DNA from 3 places in the Mycobacterium sp. NPDC006124 genome. Region 1 is predicted to be linked to each of the others. Evidence: riboswitches for the same ligand, from Rfam matches in the RefSeq annotation. Region 1 holds a riboswitch; each other region holds the start of a gene.
The links. Region 1 has a riboswitch for thiamine pyrophosphate ahead of ABZ195_RS21615 (ECF transporter S component). Riboswitches for the same ligand answer to the same signal wherever they lie in the genome.

Region 1 (7,360 bases):
GGGATAGGGCCTGGGCACTTGGACATCCTCTCAGCCCACCCGTCCCGGGCAAGCCAACTCAGATGTCACCTATTCGTGCAGCAGACCCGTTCGCCGGATCTTGTAGTCAATGAAGTCGTCTTCCGTCGCTTCTAGCCAGGTCAGCGGATCAACCTGTTTCCCCAGAAAGCCACACCACATGCCGATCTCGAGCGCATAGGTCTTTCTGGACGACAAATCCAGCGAGGTGAACTCTGGGCACGAATTGAAGTAGAGCACCAGCCATCCATCGAGCTCACCGTTGCCTGAGAGCAGAATTGGCGTGCCCTTCGCGACCCCCAGCGGGTACTCGTCAGGGTTTACCGAATTGCAGGCGTCCAGCACGGTGGAGTACCCCGTCGGCCAAGTCTCCCGCCGTGTTGTGGTCAGAACTGTCCACGTTTTTGCTGGTGCGGCAGCGGAGAGCACCCCCACAACGTAGGCCGATTCCCGACTTGATCCCGCCCGACACGCCCGCACATAGCCACTTCCTAGAGAAGTGCTGCGGGTACGGCAGGTCGGCGAGTCCACGTTCCTCGTCGGCGGCCACCATCTCCAGCAACGGCTCCAGCGAATGTGCCACCGATTCGATCTCGGCCCACGGATCCTTGCGTGTGGCAATGAGTTTCGGCACCGTGGCGATGGTGTAGTCGTCGGGATCGGCGGTCGAGAGATCTGCCCAGGACAGCGGCGTCGACACCGTGGCGATCTGGGTGCGGCGCGCCGAGTAGGCCGATGCGAAGGTGCGGTCCCGGGCGTTCTGGTTGTAGTCGACGAACAACCGCGTGCCCCGCTCCTCCTTCCACCACGACGTCGTGACCCGGTCGGGTGCGCGCCGCTCGACTTCGCGGGCCAGGGCGATGCCCGCCCGTCGCACCGCGATGAAGTCCCAGTCCGGCTCGATCCGGATGAAGACGTGCACGCCGCGACCGCCAGAGGTCTTCGGATAACCGACGATTCCGAGTTCGTCGAGGATGGGCTTGAGCACCTCGACGGCGATCTCGGCGGCGTCGTCGAAGTCGGTGCCTGGCTGGGGGTCGAGGTCGACGCGAAGTTCGTCGGGGTGTTCGGCGTCGGGACAGCGGACCTGCCACGGGTGGAAGGTGACGGTGCCCATCTGCGCGGCCCACGCGATCGCCGACGGGTGCGTCACCTTCAACGCGTCGGCGGTGCGCCCCGACGGAAACGTGACCTGGCAGGTTTGTAGGTAGTCGGGATGCTTTGCGGGCACTCGCTTCTGGTAGATCTCCTCCCCGTCGATCCCGTCGGGGAACCGCTGCAGATGAGTGGGTCGGTCCCGCAGCGCCGCCACCATTGGCCCGGCCACGGCCAGGTAGTAGTCGAACAGGACGCGTTTGGTGCCACCGGCGCCCAGCTTGGGAAAGTACACCTTGTCCGGACTGGTGAGCCGGACGGCTACGCCGTCGACGTCGACTTCCGTTGCGGGACTCGCCATTCCTAGCCCTCCAATACGTCGGACAGGTCGTAGTTGAGCGGTACGTCCAACTGCCCGAACGTGCAGCTCGACGGCTCTCGGTCCGGACGCCAGCGGACGAACTTGACGGCGTGGCGGAACCGCCGGTCGGTGTGGCCGTTGCCCTCCATCTGGTCATAGGCCACCTCGGCGACCTTCTCCGGTCGCACCGGGATCCACCGCTTGTCGGCGGCGGAGTTCCACCGGCTCGGATCGCCGTCGCGTACGTCGCCGTCGCGCAGGGGTTCGAGGTCGGCCAGCATCTTGATGCGATCCTTGACGCTGAAGGAGGCTGCGCCGCCGACCATCTGCAGCTCGCCGTCGTCGCGGTACAGACCAAGCAGCACCGACCCGACGCCCTCCCCGCTCTTGTGGATGCGGTACCCCATGGCGACGCAGTCGGCGTCGCGCTTGTGCTTGACCTTGATCATGTCTCGCTTGCCGGGCAGGTAGTGCCCGTCGAGCCGCTTGGCGATCACGCCGTCGAGGCCCGCGCCCTCGAACGTGGTGAGCCACTGCGTGCCGAGCTCGGGGTCGTGGGTGGTCCGGGTGACGTGACACCACGTCTTCTCCGACACGAGGTCGAGCAGCGCCTCGCGCCGAACGGAGAACGGTTCGGCGAGCAGCGACCGGTCCCCGGTGGCCAACGCGTCGAAGCCGATGAAGTGCGCGGGCGTCTGTTCGGCCAACATCGTGATCCGACTGTCGGCCGGGTGGATGCGCTGACTCAACGACTCCCAGTCCAGCCGGACGCGGCCGGCGAACTCCCGCGGCACCACGACCTCGCCGTCGAGCACGCATCGGGGCGCGAGTTCGTCGCGCAGCGAGTCGAGCAACTCGGGAAAGTACCGGCCGAGTTCCTTGCCGCTGCGCGACTGCAGCACCACCTCGTCGCCGTCGCGGAACGCCAGCGCCCGGAAGCCGTCCCACTTCGGCTCGTAGGACCACGTCCCCTCGTCAGCTTCCTTCCCCGTCGCCCCTGCCGCCTTCCCCGTCGCTCCGCTCGCCCCTGCCGCCTTCCCCGTCGCTCCGCTCGCCCCGATGGGCACCTGGGCAGCCGCCTTGGCGAGCATCGGCTCGACGGGCGGCATCACGGGGAGGTCCATGGTTCTCATATACACGCAGACCGCCCCGGCCAATCAATGTCATCGGCACCGACTTCGCATCCGACCAGCACTGGGCTAGATTGAGCGTGAAGAGCCACACGGGAGTGCACGCGAAGTGCGCTGAGAGGACGGCTGGCGCCGTCGACCGTACGAACCTGACCGGATCATGCCGGCGTAGGGAGTGAAAGCAGATGAGTTCAGAGACCGTTTCCCAACAGCCCACCGGCACCGCGCGCAGCCCCCATCGCTGGCGTGTCGTGGACATCGTCGTCGCCAGCGTCCTGGCCGTCGCGGCCGGACTGGTGTTCGTGCTGTGGAACGTCGCGTCGAATCCGATCGCCGCCCCGCTGGGCGCCGCGCTGCCCGGCCTCCAGGCGCTGGTGGGTGGCGGATGGCTGTTCGCGGGGGTGCTCACCGCCCTGGTGATCCGCAAGCCCGGCGCCGCGCTGTACGGCGAGTTGGTCGCCGCCACCGTCTCGGCGCTCGTCGGCAACCAGTGGGGCGTGCTGACCCTGGAGTCGGGGTTGGTGCAGGGACTCGGGGCCGAGTTGGTGTTCGCCGTGTTCCTCTATCGCCGATGGAATCTGCCGGTCGCCGTGTTGTCCGGAGCGGTCGCGGGCCTCGCTCTCGCGATCAACGACCTGACCCTCTGGTATCCCGGTTCGGCCGCCGCGTTCTCGGCGATCTACGTCGTCGCCGCGATCGTCTCGGGCGCAGTCCTTGCCGGCGCTCTGTCCTGGTTCGTCGTGCGCGGTCTGGCGAAGACCGGTGCACTGTCCCGCTTTCCGGCCGGCAGAGTGGGATCCCGGACCGACCTGCCCCGATGAACGTCCCGCCGTCGTCGTGCGGCGGCGTCTCGGTGTCCGCCCAGGGCTGGCATTGGCGGCACGCCGGCCGCGGGCGGTGGGCGTGCAAGGGGCTGGACCTGACCATCGAACCGGGCGAGCGGGTGCTGCTGCTCGGGGCCAGCGGATCGGGCAAATCGACTGTGCTGCACGGACTTGCCGGTCTGCTTGACAGCGGCGAGGACGGTGACGAGGCCGGCCGACTCCTGGTCGACGGGGCACCCCCGGCGACGCGCCGAAGCCGCATCGGCATGGTGCTGCAGAACCCCGACTCGCAGGTGATCCTCTCGAGGGTCGGTGACGACGTGGCGTTCGGCATGGAGAACTTCAACGTCGAACGCCCGGCCATCTGGCCGCGGGTCCGACGGGCACTGGCCGCCGTCGGTCTCGACGTTCCGCTGTCCCGCGAGACGTCGGCACTCTCGGGTGGGCAGCAACAGCGGCTGGCGCTGGCCGGGGTGCTGGCGATGAACCCCGGGCTCATCCTGCTCGACGAGCCCACCGCCAACCTAGATCCGGCCGGGGTGGTCGAGGTCCGCGACGCCGTCGCGGCCGCCGCCGAGTCGACCGGTGCGACGCTGGTCGTGGTCGAACACCGCACCGCGGTGTGGCTTCCCGTGGTCGACCGCGTGGTCGTCCTCGGCGAGGACGGACGGGTGGTGGCCGACGGGCCGCCCGAGGACACCCTGGCTCGGGAGCACGACCTGCTCGCTCGGGCCGGCGTCTGGCTGCCCGGGAAGGATCTTCCCGCTCTGGTCCGCCGGCACCCCCCGGGGGCGGCGCTGCTCGAGGCCGCCAACCTGTCGGTGGGCTACCGCGCCGGAGAGGGGTCACACGATCTCGGATTCCACGTCGACCGTGGGTCGGTCACGGTCGTCACCGGTCCGAACGGAACCGGAAAGTCCGCGCTGGCGCTCACGCTCGGCGGACTGCTGCCGCCGCGGGGTGGCACGCTGACCGCCGCAGAGGCCTTCGCTCCCACGCCGCGACGCCGGTCCCCCGTCGCCTGGAAGTCCCGGGAACTGCTCACCCGCATCGGCAGCGTGTTCCAAAATCCCGAACACCAATTCCTCACCGCCACCGTCCGCGACGAGCTGGCGCTCGGACCGCGCGCGCTGAAGAAGGACGAGATCGCCGTCGCCGAGGTCTGCGATTCGCTGCTGGACCGGTTGCACCTCACCCACCTCGCCGAGGTGAACCCCTACACGCTCTCCGGCGGAGAACAGCGCCGACTGTCGGTGGCCACGGTCCTGGCCACCGCACCGGAACTGGTCATCCTCGACGAGCCAACCTTCGGTCAGGATCGCAACACCTGGGAAGAACTGGTGCGGCTGCTCGCCGAGATCGCCGACGACGGAACCGCCGTCGTGGCGGTCACCCACGACCTGGACTTCGCCCGCCTACTGGCCGACCAACGGGTCGAGCTGGGGGCGTGGCACGCGGAGACCGCGTCGGACGTCCCGTGCTGAGCACCGCCGTCGAGGTCGCCCCGGGTCGCCTGGCGACGGTCAACCCGGTCGCGAAGCTCGCCGCCGCCTTGGTGATCGCCGTCGGGTTGGTGCTGAGCGTCGACTGGGTGTCGGCCCTGACCGCCCTGGTCCTGGAGGCCGTTCTCCTGCTGGCGTTGCGAGTTCCGTTGCGCACCATGCTCGTCCGTTCGGCGATGGTGGCGGTGGCGGCCGCACTGACGGCGGTGACCATTTTGCTCTACGGCGAGTCACGGGGCGTGGTGCACTGGCACTTCCTTCTCGTCAACGTGAGCGACGGCTCGATCACGTTGGCGGTGGCCACCTTTCTGCGGGTGCTGGCCATCGCCCTGCCGTCGGTGCTGCTGTTCGTCGGCACCGAACCGACCGAACTCGCCGACGGTCTGGGGCAGGTGCTACGACTTCCCGCACGCTTCGTGCTCGGCGCCCTGGCCGGCGTCCGCCTGGTGGGGTTGCTCGGCGAGGACTGGCGCTACCTCGGGTATGCACGACGGGCCCGCGGGGTTGCCGACCAGGCACGCGTGAGACGTGTTGCGGGCCAAGCCTTCGCACTGCTGGTCTCTGCGATCCGTCGCGGGTCGACGTTGGCCACGGCGATGGAGGCACGGGGTTTCGGCGCGCATCCGACGCGCACCTGGGCTCGGCCGTCGCCGTTCGGACGGCGGGAGGTCGCGTTGATCGCCGCGGGCTTCGCCATCGTCGCGGTGGCGATCGCGACGTCGGTCGGCACGGGGCATTGGAACCTCATTGCCACTCGATGACGTCGCCCGCGGGTTGACCGAGTCCGGGGCGCGGACGGTCCTCGTCGACGGCCGGTCCGGCTCGGGCAAGACCACGTTGGCCAAGGATCTGCGGCGGCGGTGGGACGGCAGCCAGATCCTGCGGCTGGACGACGTCTACCCCGGGTGGGACGGGCTGGCCTGGGCCGTCGAGCACGTCAGGAACGAACTGCTGGCTCCCCGCCACGAGGGCCTGCCCGGCCGCTGGCGCAGTTGGAACTGGGTGCGCGACGTCCCGGGCCGCTGGCACACCGTCGACCCCGACCAGCGGTTGATCGTCGAGGGCGTCGGCGCGCTCGACGCGCGGAGCCGCGCACTGGCCGACGTGGGCATCTGGGTCGAGACACCCGACGTTGAGCGCAAGCAGCGCGCACTGCTGCGCGACGGTGACACCTATCGGCCCCACTGGGACCGGTGGGCCGCCCAGGAGGAGGTCTACCTCGCGTGTCACGATCCGCGGTCGGCCGCCGACTGGGTGGTGACGGAGGCACCGGACGGATCTGTCTGGACCGCGCGGGACCCAGTGCCAGAATGACGGCGTGAAGCTGCCCGTCCTGCCGACGGTCCGGCCGATGCTCCGCCTCGGCGAAAGCAATCTTCCCGGGAGCTCACGCCACGCGCATCTTCACCAAGATCGACCAGGCTCTCGATGTTCCTGCCGACTACCAACCGGGAATGCAGCGATTCTTTGCGATGCAGGGCGGTGGTTCGAAGCCCTCGGTCACCGCACGAGGGATCGTCGAAGCGGTCACCGACGGCAAGAACGAGAAGGTCCGCTACTACACCGGGCCCGACGGCATCGCCATTCCGCGCGTCAAGCAGCTGTTGGGTTCCGAGTGGTACTGGGAAGAGTTCCGTACCGCCGCCAACGGCAGCCCGAGCGATCTGTGGAAAAGCCTCATGCCCGAGGGGACCGAGCCCGTCGAATTCGATCTCTGAGCCCGAGGTCCATCTTCTGACCGACTCCTCGACCGACGTCGAGGAGCTGGTCCTCGTAGTCCAAGGTCTACGGCGTCGCCTTGGCCAGCATCGGTTCGACGGGGAGCTAAACGGGAAGGTCCACGGGTTCCATACTCACGTAGACCGCAGCCGTGCGGCACTGTCATCGCGGCCGGTGCGACTCAACCCGGCCACCTCCCGCGCGCAACAATGAGGTCATGCAGCTACCCGTGATGCCGCCGGTGTCGCCGATGCTGGCGAAGTCGGTGACGGAGATCCCGCCCGACGCGTCCTACGAGCCGAAGTGGGACGGGTTCCGGTCCATCTGCTTTCGCGATGGCGACGAGGTCGAGTTGGGCAGCCGCAATGAGCGCCCCCTCACGCGCTACTTTCCGGAGCTGGTGTCGGCGGCGATGATCGAGTTACCGAGCCGCTGCGTGATCGACGGAGAGATCGTCATCGCCGGCGAGCGCGGTCTGGACTTCGAGACACTCCAGTTGCGTCTGCACCCCGCGGCATCCCGGGTGCGCCTGCTCGCGGAACGGACGCCCGCCTCGTTCATCGCCTTCGATCTGCTCGCGCTCGGCGAGACCGACTACACGGGTCGGCCGTTCGCGGAGCGCAGAGCCGCCTTGGTCAAGGCCATGGCCGCCTGCGGTCCCACCTTCCACGTCACCCCCGCCTCGACGAATCCGGTGACCGCCGAGCGATG
Region 2 (7,360 bases), on a different contig from region 1:
CCGGAGGCCAGCCCAGCCCACAGCGGACCCTGGATCCAGAAGGAGGGCGCGGGCTTGTGAAGCAGCAGGTTGGCCAGACCCGCGCCGAATCGGACGATGGTGCCGGTGACGTAGGTCAGCGCCATGCTCCGGCCCGCCTCGTCCTGCAGCGTCGCGTTCTGTAGGCCCAGGGCCAGGACGATCGGATAGACGTGCCACGGGATCGCGTCGGAGGCCACCGGCAGGAAGGCGCCGAGGGCCAACAGGGTGGTCTGGATGCCGAGCAAGGTGACCAGGCGCCACCGTCCGGACCAGGCCGCGAACAGGGTGCCGAGGAAGGCGCCGAAGCAGAAGACGGCGATCACCCCGCCGAACCGTGCGACCATCACCCACTCGGCTGAACTGGCGGCCTCACCGAGGCGGGTGGTGTTGCCGCTCATGAACGACAGGAAGAGCTGCGAGTACTCCATGAAGCCGATGACATCGGCCGTTCCTGCGATCGCGGCGAGGGCGACCGCGAATCGGTTCCTGGTCGTGGCATCGGCGGGATATCCCTTGTCCGGCATGAACGTGTCCTTCGCGCTGTGATGGGTGTCGGGCAGAGACGATCACTTCCATCGATACCGGGCAGGTCGACCCGCCGCCGCACGCGAACCAGCCTTCATGGCGAACGCATATATGCCCGCGACCATCTGAGGCTGGCTGCAGATATGCGTTCTCCATGAACGTCTTTCGCGGCGTTTCTCGGCATTCCGGGCCCGGGTAGTCAGGAGCTGAGCGCGAGAACGCGCATCACCTCGACACCGAAGAAGGAGAAGACATGTCGTTCAGCATGATCGCCGTCACACCCGTACTCGCCGCCGCGGGCATCGCCCTCGGAGTGGCCGGCGCACCCGTCGCCCTGGCCGACGACCCGTGCGACGTCGCGGTGTCGACCTCGCGCTGCCTGGGACCGCAGGGCGTCGACGGCGGAACCGCCCCCAACGTCCAGCCGGGGCCAGGTGCGCAGAACGGGCCCTACGGACCGTGGGGCAATCTGCCGCCGCTGGGCTGACCTCAGGCGGCGTTGTCGGCGCCGGCTTCGGTGCCGTAGCGCCCCGGGTTGAACAGCGACGCCGCCGCACCGAGGAGCATCATCACCGCGGCGGCGATGAACACCACGGTGAGCCCGGAGTGGAAGGGCTCGGTGATCAGTTGCGGGAAGAACGTCTTGCCCGTCAGCAGGTCGGCGTTGACGCCAGGTTGGGTCAACGCGCCCGAGGGCCCGAGCAATTCACCCATCGGGTTGTAGCCCAGGAACGCCGCGAAGAGGCTGCCCACCGGTGGCAGGTTGGCCACGTCATTGGCGATCGACGGCGAAACCCCTTGAGCCTGAAGGCCGCTGCTCATCGCAGACGGAAGGCTGTGGGCCAGGCCGACGATCATCAGGGAGAAGAAGACACCGATCGACAGTGACGACCCGGCGTTGAAGAAGGTCGCCCGCACACCGGAGGCCGCGCCGCGCTGGGCGGCGGGCACGCTCGACATGATGGCCGCGGTGTTGGGGGCGGTGAAGATGCCGCCCCCAAGGCCGTTGAGGAACACCAGGAGCGCGAACATCCAGTAGTCGAAGTTGACGGGAATCAGCACCAGCGCAATGAAGGTGGCCGCCATCAGCAGCATGCCGCCGACGGTGAAGGGCCGCGCGCCGAAGCGGTCGGACAGGGATCCCGCGACGGGCCCGGCGATCAGGAAGCCGACGGTGATGGGCAGCAGGTAGATTCCCGCCCACAGGGGCGTCGACTCGAAGCTGTAGCCGTGCAACGGAAGCCAGATGCCCTGCAGCCAGATGATGAGCATGAACTGCAGCCCGCCGCGACCCATGGACGACATCAGCCCGGCGAGGTTTCCCATCCCGAACGACGCCGACTTGAACAGCCGGACGTCGACCATGGGCGACTCGACCTGCAGTTCGATGACACAGAACGCCACCAACAGCAGCAGGCCAATGCCGATGGCGCCCAGCACCATTGGATTGGTCCAGCCGGTCGTCGCGTCGCCGTAGGGCTGAATGCCGTAGGTGATGCCGGCCAGCAGCACCGTCAGCCCGAGACCGAAGGTGATCGCGCCGGGCCAGTCCAACTTGCCCGGCGTGCGGGAGCCCAGTTCGCGCAGCGATCGCACGCTCCAGATCGTGCCGGCGATGCCGATCGGCACGCCGACCCAGAAGATGGCCTTCCAGTGCCACTCGGAGAGGAACCCACCGATCAGCAGGCCCAGGAACGAGCCGGCGACGGCCGAGACCATGTTGACCCCCAGGGCCATGCCTCGCTGATTGGCGGGGAAGGCGTCGGTGAGGATCGCCGACGACGACGCCATCAGCATCGCGCCGCCGACGCCCTGCACCACTCGCCAGCCGATCAGCCAGAGTGCACCGCCGCCAAGGTGGAACGGGTCGAACGACAGCGCGACCGCGGCGACGGTGAACACAACGAAGCCCCAGTTGTAGATCCGCACCCGGCCGAGCATGTCGCCGAGGCGTCCGAACGGGACCACCAGCACGGCCGTCACCACCAGGTAGCCCATCAGCATCCACAGCAGGTAGCTGACGTTGCCGGGGGCCAGCGGGTTGAGCCCGATGCCGCGGAAGATCGCCGGCAGTGAGATCAGCACGATGGAGGCGTTGATGGTGGCCAGCAGCGTCCCAAGCGTGGTGTTGGACAACACGACCCACTTGTAGTGCGGGTGATCGTGATCCATCCGCCGCCGGCGGGTGGCGGTGTCGGTGAGGGCTTCGTCGGTCTTCGTCATCTCGATCTCGGTCGTCATCGGCTTCGCTTCACGTCTCGGCAATCGGAGCATGCGGGGCTGCGCTGCCCAAAACGCATATGTTAGCTATACAAATTATCTCGTGGCAATTCCTATTCCCTCGGCCCCCTCGCGCGGACGCCGAATCCTGGGGTACCTTCGACCTCGTCCGCGCGGGAGTGCACGCCAAGTGCGCTGAGAGGACGGCTAGCGCGCCGTCGACCGTATGAACCTGACCGGGTAATGCCGGCGTAGGGAGCTATGAGATGACTGCTGTGCCCAACCCCGTCTCCGTCACCACCGGGCCCATCACCGGGAGCACGAAGGTCTACCGGGAACTCCCCGACGGCGGCCGGGTGCCGCTGCGCCGGGTGCATCTGACCAACGGCGAACACCTCGACCTGTACGACACGTCCGGTCCGTACACCGACCCGACCGCGGAGATCGACCTCACCGCCGGGCTGCCGGCGCGACCGGGAATCAGGCGGGACCGCGGCACGCAGTTGCAGCGCGCCCGCGCCGGCGAGATCACCGCCGAGATGGCGTTCATCGCCGAGCGCGAGGGCGTCGGGGCCGAGCTGGTTCGTGACGAGGTGGCCGCGGGCCGCGCGGTGATCCCGGCCAACCACAACCATCCCGAGAGCGAGCCGATGATCATCGGCAAGGCGTTCGGGGTCAAGGTCAACGCCAACATCGGCAACTCCGCGGTGACGTCGTCCATCGCCGAGGAGGTCGAGAAGATGGTCTGGGCCACCCGCTGGGGCGCCGACACCATCATGGATCTGTCCACCGGCCGCGACATCCACGCGACCCGCGAATGGATTCTGCGCAACTCCCCGGTGCCGGTGGGCACGGTGCCCCTGTATCAGGCGCTGGAGAAGGTGAACGGCGAGCCGACCGCCCTGACCTGGGAGATCTACCGCGACACCATCGTCGAGCAGTGCGAGCAGGGCGTGGACTACATGACCGTGCACGCCGGCGTGCTGCTGCGCCACATCCCGCTCACGGTGAACCGCGTGACGGGCATCGTCAGCCGCGGCGGGTCGATCATGGCGGCGTGGATGCTCGCCCGGCACACCGAGTCGTTCCTCTTCACCCACTTCGCCGAGTTGTGCGACATCCTCGCCCGCTACGACGTCACCTTCTCCCTCGGTGACGGGCTGCGGCCAGGGTCCATCGCCGACGCCAACGACGAGGCGCAGTTCGCGGAACTCAGAACTCTCGGGGAGCTGACCAGGATCGCCAAGGCGCGCGGCGTGCAGGTGATGATCGAGGGCCCGGGCCACGTGCCGATGCAGAAGATCGTCGAGAACGTCCGGCTCGAGGAAGAACTGTGCGAGGAAGCGCCGTTCTACACCCTCGGCCCGCTCACCACCGACATCGCGCCCGCCTACGACCACATCACCTCCGCGATCGGCGCGGCGATCATCGCGCAGGCCGGGACGGCGATGCTCTGCTACGTCACCCCCAAGGAGCACCTCGGGCTGCCCGGCCGCGAGGACGTCAAGGACGGCGTCATCGCCTACCGAATCGCCGCGCACGCGGCCGATCTCGCCAAGGGCCACCCCCGGGCGCAGCAGCGTGACGACGCTCTGTCCAAGGCGCGCTTCGAGTTTCGCTGGCAGGACCAGTTCGCCCTGTCGCTGGATCCGGACACCGCCCGGGAGTTCCACGACGAGACGATGCCCGCCGCACCGGCCAAGACCGCACACTTCTGTTCCATGTGCGGGCCCAAGTTCTGCTCCATGCGCATCAGCCACGACGTGCGCGACGCCTATCAGAAGGACCTGGCTGAAGATGGCATGGCCGAGAAGTCCCGGGAGTTCGCCGCGGGCGGGAACCGCGTCTACCTACCATTGACCACGTGAACTACCTGCCGCTCGCCCCACCGGGTCAGACACCGCTGCGTGTGATGACCATCGCCGGCTCCGACTCCGGGGGCGGCGCGGGCATCCAGTCCGACGTGCGGACCTTCGCCCTCCTCGGCGTGCACGGCTGCGTGTCCGTGGCCGCGGTGACCGTGCAGAACTCGTTGGGCGTCAGGGCCTTTCACGAAATCCCGGTCGACGTGGTGGCCGGGCAGATCCGGGCCGTCGCCGAGGACGTCGGCATCCAGGCCGCGAAGACGGGCATGCTCGCGTCCTCGGAGATCATCGACGCCATCGCGGGCACGTGGCGCGACCTGACCGCCGAGGGCCTGGCGCCACCGCTGGTGGTGGATCCGGTCTGCGCCTCCATGCACGGCGACCCGCTGCTGCACCCCATGGCGCTGGAGACGATGCGCGAGCAGCTCTTCCCACTGGCCGCGCTGGTCACCCCGAATCTCGACGAGGTCAGCCTGATCACCGGCATCGACGTCGTCGACGGGGCCACCCAGCGCGACGCCGCCCGAGCCCTGCACGCGATGGGCCCGGCATGGTCGCTGGTCAAGGGCGGTCATCTGCGCTCGTCGTCGCGCAGCACCGACCTTCTGTTCGACGGCACCGAGTTCCACGAGTTCGTCGCCGAGCGCATCGACACCGTCCACGACCACGGTGCCGGGGACACGCTGGCGTCGGCGACGGCGTCGGCACTGGCCCACGGCCTCTCGATGCCCGAGGCGGTCGCCTTCGCCAAGGAGTGGGTCACCGAATGTCTGTGCGGCGCATATCCGTTGGGGGCCGGGCACGGTCCGGTGTCACCGCTGTTCCGGCTGGCCGATGGAGTTTGACGCCGTTGCGGGCGCGGCGCACGCGCCCGCCGGCGACGCGACCGGAATCGTCCTGCTGACCCACGGGGCGGGCGGCAACCGCGAGTCACCGATGCTGGTGAAGCTGTGCGACGAGTGGGCCCGTCGCGGCTGGCTCGCGGTGCGTTACGACCTGCCCTACCGCAGGCGCCGGCCCAAGGGTCCGCCGTCGGGTTCGGCCACCGCCGATCAGGCCGGCATCGTCGAGGCGGTCGCCCTGGCCCGGTCGCTGACGACGGGCCCGGTGCTCGCCGGCGGTCATTCCTACGGCGGCCGGATGACGTCCATGGCGGTCGCCGACGGCCTCGCGGTCGACGTCCTCACGCTGTTCTCCTATCCGTTGCATCCGCCGGGCAAGCCCGAACGTGCACGCACCGAACACCTTCCCCGCATCACGGTGCCGACGGTCTTCACCCACGGCACCTCCGATCCCTTCGGCACCGTCGACGAATTGCGGTCGGCGGCGGCCCTGGTCGTCGGCCCCACCGAGCTCGTGGAGGTGACCGGCGCCCGTCACGACCTCGGCTCCAAGACACTCGACGTGCCCGCCCTGGCCGTCGACGCGGCACTCCGGTATTGCGGCCCGGACCCTGCTATCTTCCGGTGATGACCTGGCCGTCGGGAGACCCGAATCAGCCGCCCGCGTACCAGCAGCCCGGGGCTCAGTACCCGCCCCCACCACCGCCCCTGCCGTATCAGCAGGGCCCCTACGGCCAGCCGGGACAGTACGGTCAGCCGCCGGCGGGTTACCCGTACCCGGCTCCGCCGCCGAAGAAGTCGCGCAAGGGCCTGATCATCGGGTTGTCGGTGGGCGCGTTCGTCCTCGTCGCATGCCTGGTGGGTGCGGCGGTGTTCTTCGTGATCGCGACCAAGGACAAGGTCATCGCGACCGACCTGGCCGCGGGCGACTGCCTCACCGAGATCCCCGACGCCGCGTTGGTCCAGATGGTGCCCAAGACCGACTGCAGCCAGCCGCACGCCGGTGAGGCGTATGCGGTGCTGACCATGCCCGACGGCGCCTACCCCGGCGAGGCCACGATCAGCGAGTGGCAGAACAAGTGCCCCGCCGAGCTGGAGTCCTACTCCCCCGACGCGATGCAGGACTCCTCGGTCGGGGTGTTCGTCCTCTATCCCACCGCCGAGACGTGGGGCCAGGGCGACCGGGCCATCGTCTGCATCGCCACCACCGAGGACAAGCGCACCGGATCCCTGAAGGGCTGACGGGCCGGCGGGCGACGGACCACCTCACGCACGCAGAGTTGGTGCGGGGTCATCCCAAATTTCGGACGTAATGTAGTCCAGGATGGAGGTGTCAGACGATGGGCAAGAAACTGCATGTCAATACCGATGAGCTCAGGATGGCCGCGGAGCGACTGGACATGCATGCTGCAGACTTGGGCCACGGCCATGCCGTCGCTCACGCCAACATCGCATCGGCCGTTCCCGGCTTCGGCGCATCATTGTCAGCCGCAGCGTTGGCGGAGCGAGTTGCTCAGTGGGAGCTTGAGACAGCTGAGCACCAAGCCGAACTCGCTCGCCACGCGAGGGTCATCGTGCTGCAGTCGCTAGGTACACGACCACTGATTCGGACAGCAGCACGCACATTGCCGCCGTCTGGAGCAACACGGGTGCTTCGCGCAAAATAGACCTTTAGAGCACTCTGCGTATGGCAATGACATTGGCGGAGCTGCGCATGTGGCCACCTGAGATCAAATCAGTCGCTGACGCCGCGACCCAGCGAGCGAAGACCAGTCGCGAAGCTGCCGCCAACGTTCAATCCATCATCGACAATTCCTCGTGGGAGGGCAGTGCCGGCGATGCTGCCCGCGACGCTATGAAGCGGTCCGCGACCAAATTCGAGGAATC
Region 3 (7,360 bases), on a different contig from region 1:
TGCGGTCAGCTTCTCCGAGTGCACCTGGCCGTCGAGGTAGACGTCGGTGTGGGCGACGAGCAGGTCGACGCCGAACGTCGAACGCGACGGGCTGAACACGGCCGACAGACCCGGTCGCGGCACGCCCGTGTCCTGGGCCACCACCTCGCGCAGCACGCCGATGAGCTGACCGGACATCTCCTCGGCGCTGGCGAACCGGCGCCTAGGGTCGGGGTCGATGGCCCGCTGCAGCAGACGCCCGAACGAATCGTACTTCAGCAGAACGGGATCACCCTCGGGCAATCCGTCGTCGTAGCGACCGTTGCGGGTGCGCAGCTCCAGTGTCAACGCGGCCAGGGTGCGGCCGACGGTGTAGATGTCGGTGGCGATCGTCGGCCCGGTCTTGACGATCTCGGGAGCCTGATAACCCGGTGTGCCGTAGAGGAATCCGTAGGAGTTCAGCCGCGACACCGCGCCGAGGTCGATCAGCTTGAGCTGCTCCTCGGTCACCATGATGTTCTCGGGCTTGAGGTCGTTGTATACCAGGCCCACGGAATGCAGGTAACCGAGCGCGGGCAGGATCTCCAGCATGTAGGCAATTGCCTGCGCGACCGGAAGCTTGTGCCCCTTGGCCTGTTTGAGCGACGTGCCGCCGACGTATTCCATCACGATGTAGCCGACGGGGTCGCCGTTCTTGTCGTCGTGCTCGACGAAGTTGAAGATCTTCACGATCCCCGGGTGGGTGACCTCGGCGAGGAACTGACGTTCGGCCATCGCAATGGACTGCGCCTCGGCGTCACCTGAGTGCACCAAGCCCTTGAGCACCACCGGCCGGTCGTTGACGTTCTTGTCGAACGCCAGGTAGATCCAGCCGAGACCGCCGTGGGCGATGCAGCCCTTGATCTCGTACTGGTCGACGACCATGTCACCCGGACTCAGCTGCGGCAGAAACGAATACGGGCTGCCGCAGTGGGGGCACCAGCCCTCCGAGAGCGCCCCGCCGTCCGAGGTGGAGCGACCAACCGGCTTGCCGCAGTTCCAGCAGAACCGCTTGACCTCCGCGACGACCGGATTGGTCATCAGCGCTTCCAGCGGATCCCGCTCCGGGACGCGCGGCACCTCGACCAGTCCGCCGCCGAGGCGCCGGATGGGGGACCACTGCCGCGTCAGCATCGTGGTCTGTTCGTGCGGTTCGGTCTCGACGCTGCCGACCGTGAAGCCCTCGGAGTCGTCGAAGTTCGGTCGGAAGACGGCCTGGGTGGCCATCGGCCGCAAAGTGGCCAAAGAGTCGTAGCTCATCGCGTCGGCGGGCTGAGTGCCGGGATAGGCGTCGTCGTGTTCCTCCGGTGCGCTCATTGGGATTCGTACCTCGGCGAGGGCGGCGAGGGCGCCGGGCCGAGCACCGTCAACCACTTGCGGTACAACGTGTTCCACGTGCCGTCGCGTCGGATGCGTTCCAGGGTCCCGTTGACGAACCGGACCAGGCCGGTGTTCTCCTTGTTGACCCCGATGCCGTAGGGCTCCTTGGCCATCGACGGCCCGACGATGTGCAGGTACGGATCCTGGCTGACCAGTCCGGCGAGGATCGAGTCGTCGGTGCTCACGGCGTCGACCTGGCGCTGCTGCAGGGCGACCAGGCAGTCGGCCCACGTCACCACCTCGACGATGACCGGCGGGGGGTTGATCTGCCGGACCCGTTGCAGCGACGTCGTCCCGGTCACCGCGCACACCCGCTTACCGCCGAGGTCGGATGCCTGCGCGATCGGCGAGTCCCGGGGCGCCAGGATGCGCTGGGTGGCCGCCAGGTACTCGGTGGAGAAGTTCACCAGTTCCTTGCGCGCACAGGTGATGCTCATGGTCTTGACGACGATGTCGACCTGGTTGTTCTGCAGCGCCGTGATGCGGTCGGCCGAGGACAGGATGCGGTACTCCACCTGCGAGGGCGTACCGAAGATGTCCCTGGCGACCTCGCCGGCGATGTCCACGTCGAAACCGGTGATCTCACCGGTGATCGGATCGCGGAAGCTCAGCAGGTTGCTGCCGATGTCGAGGCCGACGATGAGCCGGCCCCGGTTGCGGATGTTCATGACGGCCTCGTCGGCCTCGGCCTTGGTGCTGAACGGTCGCAGGCTCGCCGTGCAACCGCCGTAGGCCAGGTTGTCCTCCTGCGCGTCGGGTGGCACTGCCGGCTGCGGCGGCGCCTCCTGCATGCCAGCGGGGGTGGGAGGGGCGAGGGTCACGCTCGGCACGTCGTCCACGGGCGCGGTCTGGCTGCAGCCGGCGACCGTCACCACCGCTGCCACCACCGCCAGGATCCGTCGAGCCCTCATCGGAGTCATGCTCTTCGCGCGAGCGCTCATCGGTACTCACTCAACCTCGGCCACAGCCCCAACGCCACCGCGATCGCGGCGATGATGCTGAGCACCGCCGCGCCGACCGTCGCCCCCGACAGCACCCGGCGCGCGTTGACGATGTCGTTGCGCAACTGCTGGCGGCTCTCCCCGATGCCCTTGGTCAGCGCCGCGTCGAGCTTGTCGAACGCCGGGGTCGAATCATCCTCGCCGGTGCCGAGGGCCACCTGGGTGGCGGCTTGGTAGTTGCCCACCGCGATGTAGGCGTTGATCCGGTCGTCGGCGGCGCGCCACCGCCGCAGCAGTTGTTCGGCGTCGGCCAGATCGGACTTGTCGATCGCATCCTTGCGACCCAGGTAGCCGGCGAGTTGCTGCTGCATGGCGTCGATGCGCTGGTAGTACGACTGCTTGCGGACACCCTCGTCACCGCGGCGGATCAACGACAGCGTCTCGTCGGCCCGCGCCTGTTGGGCGGTGATGGCCATGGTGGTGACGGTCTTCAGCGATTCTGCCGCGGTGCTCTTGGCGCTGCGGCTGTCGGCGGTCGAGATCGCCAGTGCGGTGCCCACCCACACGATCATGACGAGCACGGCGACGCCGCCGGCGACGAAGCCGACGTTGACGCGCCGGCGGGTGCGCCTGGCCAGCCATCGGTTCGCGAACGCGCCGAACATCAAGGTCGCGAGCACCACCAGGATGACGGGGGCGGGGATGCGCGTCGAGGCCGTGGTCTCGGTGTCGACCTGCTTGCTGGTCTCCTCGTAGAGGCGTTGCGCGTCGGGAAGGATCTGCGTCTGCATCAGAGACGAGGCCTCCGACAGGTAGGACGACCCCACGGGGTTGCCCGCCCGGTTGTTGGTGCGGGCGGTCTCGACCAGGCCGGTGTAGACGGCGAGTTCTGCGTTGACGCGGCCGAGGAGCCGGACCATGTCGTCGTCGGTCAGGCCGCTGGAGGCCCGCGTCACCGCCACCGACGCGTCGGTGATGGCTTGCTCGTAGCGCTGCCGCACCGCCCGCGGCTCGGCGCCGGAGATGAAGGCGGTCGCGGCAGCCGCGTCGGCGACCGACAGCGTGGTGTAGAGCTGGCCCGCTGCGAACGCCAGCGGTTCGGTGTGGTCGAGCACGTTGGACAGCGCCTGCTGGCGATTGTTGATGGTCGTCGACGTCGCGAACGCGCACGCGATGACCATGGCGGCGAGCACGACGCCGATGGTCAGGATGCGGCCGGGGGTGGTCCAGAGGAACCACCAGCGCGGGTGTGCTGGTCTGGTCTGCGAGCGCGACGCAAGGGGCTCGGTGGAAGGATGCGCCAACTCCACGGTCACCTGTGCGTGGACCTCTGCTTTCGGTGTGCTTTCCCGGCCCCTCAACTGTAAAGGAATTCTAAGAGCAGGGGGCGGGACGCGCGGGACAAACGCCGACACCCATGTCCGCCGGACCTTCCCTATCCTGGGATCGTGCGCGGTGACGGTGACGGCTGGGTCAGTTCGACGGATGGCGCGCACTTCTGGGGCCTGCACGGTGCTGCCGGACTGCTGCTTCGGGCGCCGCGGCCCGACGGTCGTGCCGCTGTCCTGCTGCAGCACCGCGCACCGTGGAGTCACCAGGGCGGCACGTGGGGTCTGCCCGGTGGCGCCCGCGACAGTCACGAGACCGTCGAGCAGGCCGCCGTCCGCGAGGCTCAGGAGGAGGCCGGCCTGAGCGCCGACCAGTTGGTGGTCCGGCGCGAGGTCGTCACGTTCCGGCCGAAGGGCGTGTCCTGGACCTACACGACGGTCATCGCCGACGCCCCTGAGCCCCTGCAGACCGTGCCGAACCGGGAGAGCTCCGAGTTGCGCTGGGTGCCCGAGGACGAGGTGGCCGACATGCCCCTGCACCCCGGATTCGCTGCCAGCTGGGAGCGGCTGCGCAGCGAGTCGGCGTCGTTGCCGCTGGAGGTCAGTCGCGAGACCTGAGCCCGGCGACCAGTGCCCTGGCCGCCGCGGTCGGGTCCTCGGCGGCGGTGATCGCCCGCACCACCACGATGCGGCGCGCCCCCGCGGCGAGCACGTCGGGCAGCCGGTCGAGGTCCAACCCGCCGATGGCGAACCACGGCATCTGAGTGGAGAGGTCGGCGGCCGTGCGGACCAGCTCGAGGCCCGGGGCCGGTCGTCCCGGCTTGGTCGGCGTGGGCCAGCACGGGCCGACGCAGAAGTAGTCGACGGGCTCCCGGGCCGCGGCCATGCCGACCTGCTCGGCGTCGTGGGTGGACCGCCCGATGACGACGTCCGGGCCGACGACGTCCCTGGCCACCGGAAGCGGCAGGTCGTCCTGGCCGAGGTGCAGCACGTCGGCCGACGCGGCGCGCGCGACGTCGGCGCGGTCGTTGACCGCGAAGAGTGCCCCGTGCCGCCGCGCCGCGTCGGCGAGCACCTCCAACGCCGCGAGTTCGCCGCGAGCCTCCAGCGGGCCGAACTCCCGCTCACCAGCCGAACCCTTGTCGCGAAGCTGGATGACGTCGACGCCACCCGCCAGTGCGGCATCGGCGAACTCCGCGAGGTCGCCGCGTTCGCGCCGGGCGTCGGTGCAGAGGTAGAGCCGGGCGGTCGCGAGACGGCGACGACGGTCGAGAGCCATGACGCGAACGGTAGCGACTGTGGGTACCCTCGGCTACGAGAGAGCTAGAGACGCGGGAGTCCCGATGCCGGGGGCTGAGAGTGGGTGCGATCACCCTGACCGTCACACCTGATCCGGGTAATGCCGGCGTAGGAAGGACGAATCGTGCACGTCGACGGTGCCAGGAGAACGCTTGCCGTGATCGGAGGCGGCGTCATCGGATTGGCGGTCGCCAGACGGGCGGCCGTGGACGGCTGGGTCGTGCGGGTGCATCGGGCCGAGGCTCCCGGTGCGTCGTGGCTGGCGGGCGGGATGGTGTCGCCGCTCGGCGAGGGCCGGCCCGGTGAGGAACGGTTGCTGGAGATCGGTCTCGCGTCGCTGCGCATGTGGCACGAGGACTTCCTGGACGGGCTGCCCCCGGAGGTCGTCACCGCCAGGGAGTCGATGGTGGTCGCGATCGACCGCGCCGACGCCGAGGATCTCGCCATGATCGGCGAATGGCTTGCCGCCCAGGGACATCCGGTGGAGATCACCAGGAACTGCCGCGAGATGGAGCCGCTGCTCGCGCGTGGCATCCGGCACGGATTCGTGGCCGGCGCCGAGTTGGCGGTCGACAACCGGGCGCTGGTCGCCGCGTTGGCGAATCGGTGCGAGACCGTCGGAGTCACGTGGGCGGGTCCGGTCCGGTCCCTGGACGACGTGCGCGACGCCGAGGTAGCGGTAATCGCCAACGGGGTCGACGCCCCGGCGTTGTGGCCCGGACTGCCGATCCGGCCGGTCAAGGGTGAGGTGCTGCGACTGCGCTGGCGCCGCGGGTGCATGCCGTTGCCGAAGAGAGTGATTCGGGCCAGAGTGCACGGTAGGCAGGTGTACCTGGTGCCGCGGCCGGACGGCGTGGTGGTGGGTGCGACGCAGTACGAGCACGGACACGACACCACACCGACGGTGGCCGGCGTCCGCGAACTCCTCGACGACGCGTGCGAGGTCGTGCCCGCGCTCGCCGAGTACGAGCTCGCCGAGTGTGCGGCGGGTCTGCGCCCGATGACGCCGGACAACCTGCCACTGGTCGGGCGGCTCGACGACCGAACTCTGGTGGCCTCGGGCCACGGCCGTTCCGGTTTCCTGTTGGCGCCGTGGACCGCGGCGACGATCTCGGCCGAGTTGACGGTGGGAGTGTCCGCATGAGGATCGTGGTCAACGACGAGTCCGTCGAGATCGACGACGGTGCCTCGGTGACGGACCTGCTGGCGCGCCTGGGCCTGTCCGAGAAGGGAATCGCGGTGGCCGTCGACTGGGCGGTGGTGCCGCGGTCGCAGTGGTGCCGGGGACTTCCCGACGGCGCCCGGGTCGACGTGGTGACGGCGGTGCAGGGTGGCTGACGTGCTGACCATCGCGGGCCGCAGCTTCGGGTCGCGGCTCATCCTCGGCACCGGTGGCGCGGCCAATCTGGCGGTGCTGGAGGAGGCGCTGGTCGCCTCGGGCACCGAGCTGACGACGGTCGCGATCCGCCGGGTCGACGCCGAGGGCGGCACCGGGGTGCTCGATCTGCTGACCCGCTTGCGCATCACGCCACTGCCCAACACGGCGGGGTGTCGTGGGGCCGCCGAGGCGGTGCTGACGGCCCGACTGGCGCGAGAGGCGTTGGAAACCAACTGGGTCAAGCTCGAGGTGGTGGCCGACGATCGCACCCTGTTGCCCGACGGGGTCGAATTGATCAGGGCGGCAGAGCAACTCGTGGACGACGGCTTCGTGGTGCTGGCCTACGCCAACGACGATCCGATACTGGCGAGGCGCCTGGAGGACGCCGGCTGCGCGGCGGTGATGCCACTGGGTTCGCCGATCGGCACGGGCCTGGGCATCGCCAATCCCCACAACATCGAGATGATCGTCGAGCGCGCGGGCGTGCCGGTGATCCTCGACGCCGGCATCGGCACGGCGAGTGACGCCGCCCAGGCGATGGAACTTGGTTGCGACGCCGTGCTCTTGGCGACGGCCGTCACGCGGGCCGCGGACCCACCGATGATGGCGGCCGCGATGGCCGCCGCGGTGACCGCCGGCAGGATGGCCCGAGGCGCCGGTCGGATACCGAAGCGGTTCTGGGCTCACGCGTCGAGTCCGGCGATGTAGCGCTTCTGAGCCCTCGACGAACGTGGCAGGATCGGAATCATGGCACGGCTCGAGATGGACGGCGACCGACTCCGCAGGGAGGTACGGACGTTCGAACACCTGGAAGAGGAGCGGGCCACCCACGAGGCGCGGGTGGCCCAAATCGCGGGCGACCTGACGAGTTCGCTGCAGGGGCAGACCGGCGCGGCAGCCCAGAAGGCGCTGGCGGACTACCTCGCGGCGTCGCAGGCACTGCGCGCCGAGGAGGCGGAGATGAACGTCAAGATGGAGACCGCCATCGACGCCTACGAGGCAGTCGACGGCGCCGC

Region 2: it holds a riboswitch for thiamine pyrophosphate, as region 1 does, so the genes downstream of both, thiC (phosphomethylpyrimidine synthase ThiC) here and ABZ195_RS21615 (ECF transporter S component) in region 1, are expected to answer to the same signal.
Region 3: it holds a riboswitch for thiamine pyrophosphate, as region 1 does, so the genes downstream of both, thiO (glycine oxidase ThiO) here and ABZ195_RS21615 (ECF transporter S component) in region 1, are expected to answer to the same signal.

What each region holds. Positions count from the first base shown of each region.
Region 1 is NZ_JBEXUA010000012.1:6-7,365, forward strand. Features, by position in the region: gene ABZ195_RS21600 (hypothetical protein) at 70-363, opposite strand; gene ligD (non-homologous end-joining DNA ligase) at 332-1,474, opposite strand; gene ABZ195_RS21610 (ATP-dependent DNA ligase) at 1,477-2,607, opposite strand; TPP riboswitch at 2,687-2,796, shown strand; gene ABZ195_RS21615 (ECF transporter S component) at 2,790-3,425, shown strand; gene ABZ195_RS21620 (ATP-binding cassette domain-containing protein) at 3,422-4,912, shown strand; gene ABZ195_RS21625 (energy-coupling factor transporter transmembrane component T) at 4,942-5,691, shown strand; gene ABZ195_RS21630 (hypothetical protein) at 5,678-6,244, shown strand; gene ABZ195_RS21635 (hypothetical protein) at 6,385-6,648, shown strand; gene ABZ195_RS21640 (ATP-dependent DNA ligase) at 6,867-7,360, shown strand, end outside.
Region 2 is NZ_JBEXUA010000006.1:186,547-193,906, forward strand. Features, by position in the region: gene ABZ195_RS14820 (YoaK family protein) at 1-545, opposite strand, end outside; gene ABZ195_RS14825 (hypothetical protein) at 800-1,033, shown strand; gene ABZ195_RS14830 (MFS transporter) at 1,036-2,787, opposite strand; TPP riboswitch at 2,930-3,041, shown strand; gene thiC (phosphomethylpyrimidine synthase ThiC) at 3,033-4,634, shown strand; gene thiD (bifunctional hydroxymethylpyrimidine kinase/phosphomethylpyrimidine kinase) at 4,631-5,476, shown strand; gene ABZ195_RS14845 (alpha/beta family hydrolase) at 5,466-6,101, shown strand; gene ABZ195_RS14850 (septum formation family protein) at 6,101-6,715, shown strand; gene ABZ195_RS14855 (hypothetical protein) at 6,814-7,140, shown strand; gene ABZ195_RS14860 (hypothetical protein) at 7,167-7,360, shown strand, end outside.
Region 3 is NZ_JBEXUA010000006.1:212,702-220,061, reverse strand. Features, by position in the region: gene ABZ195_RS15010 (serine/threonine-protein kinase PknG) at 1-1,335, opposite strand, end outside; gene ABZ195_RS15005 (glutamate ABC transporter substrate-binding protein) at 1,332-2,309, opposite strand; gene glnX (protein kinase G-activating protein GlnX) at 2,336-3,655, opposite strand; gene ABZ195_RS14995 (NUDIX hydrolase) at 3,788-4,285, shown strand; gene thiE (thiamine phosphate synthase) at 4,269-4,946, opposite strand; TPP riboswitch at 4,989-5,099, shown strand; gene thiO (glycine oxidase ThiO) at 5,088-6,110, shown strand; gene thiS (sulfur carrier protein ThiS) at 6,107-6,304, shown strand; gene ABZ195_RS14975 (thiazole synthase) at 6,297-7,052, shown strand; gene ABZ195_RS14970 (hypothetical protein) at 7,092-7,360, shown strand, end outside.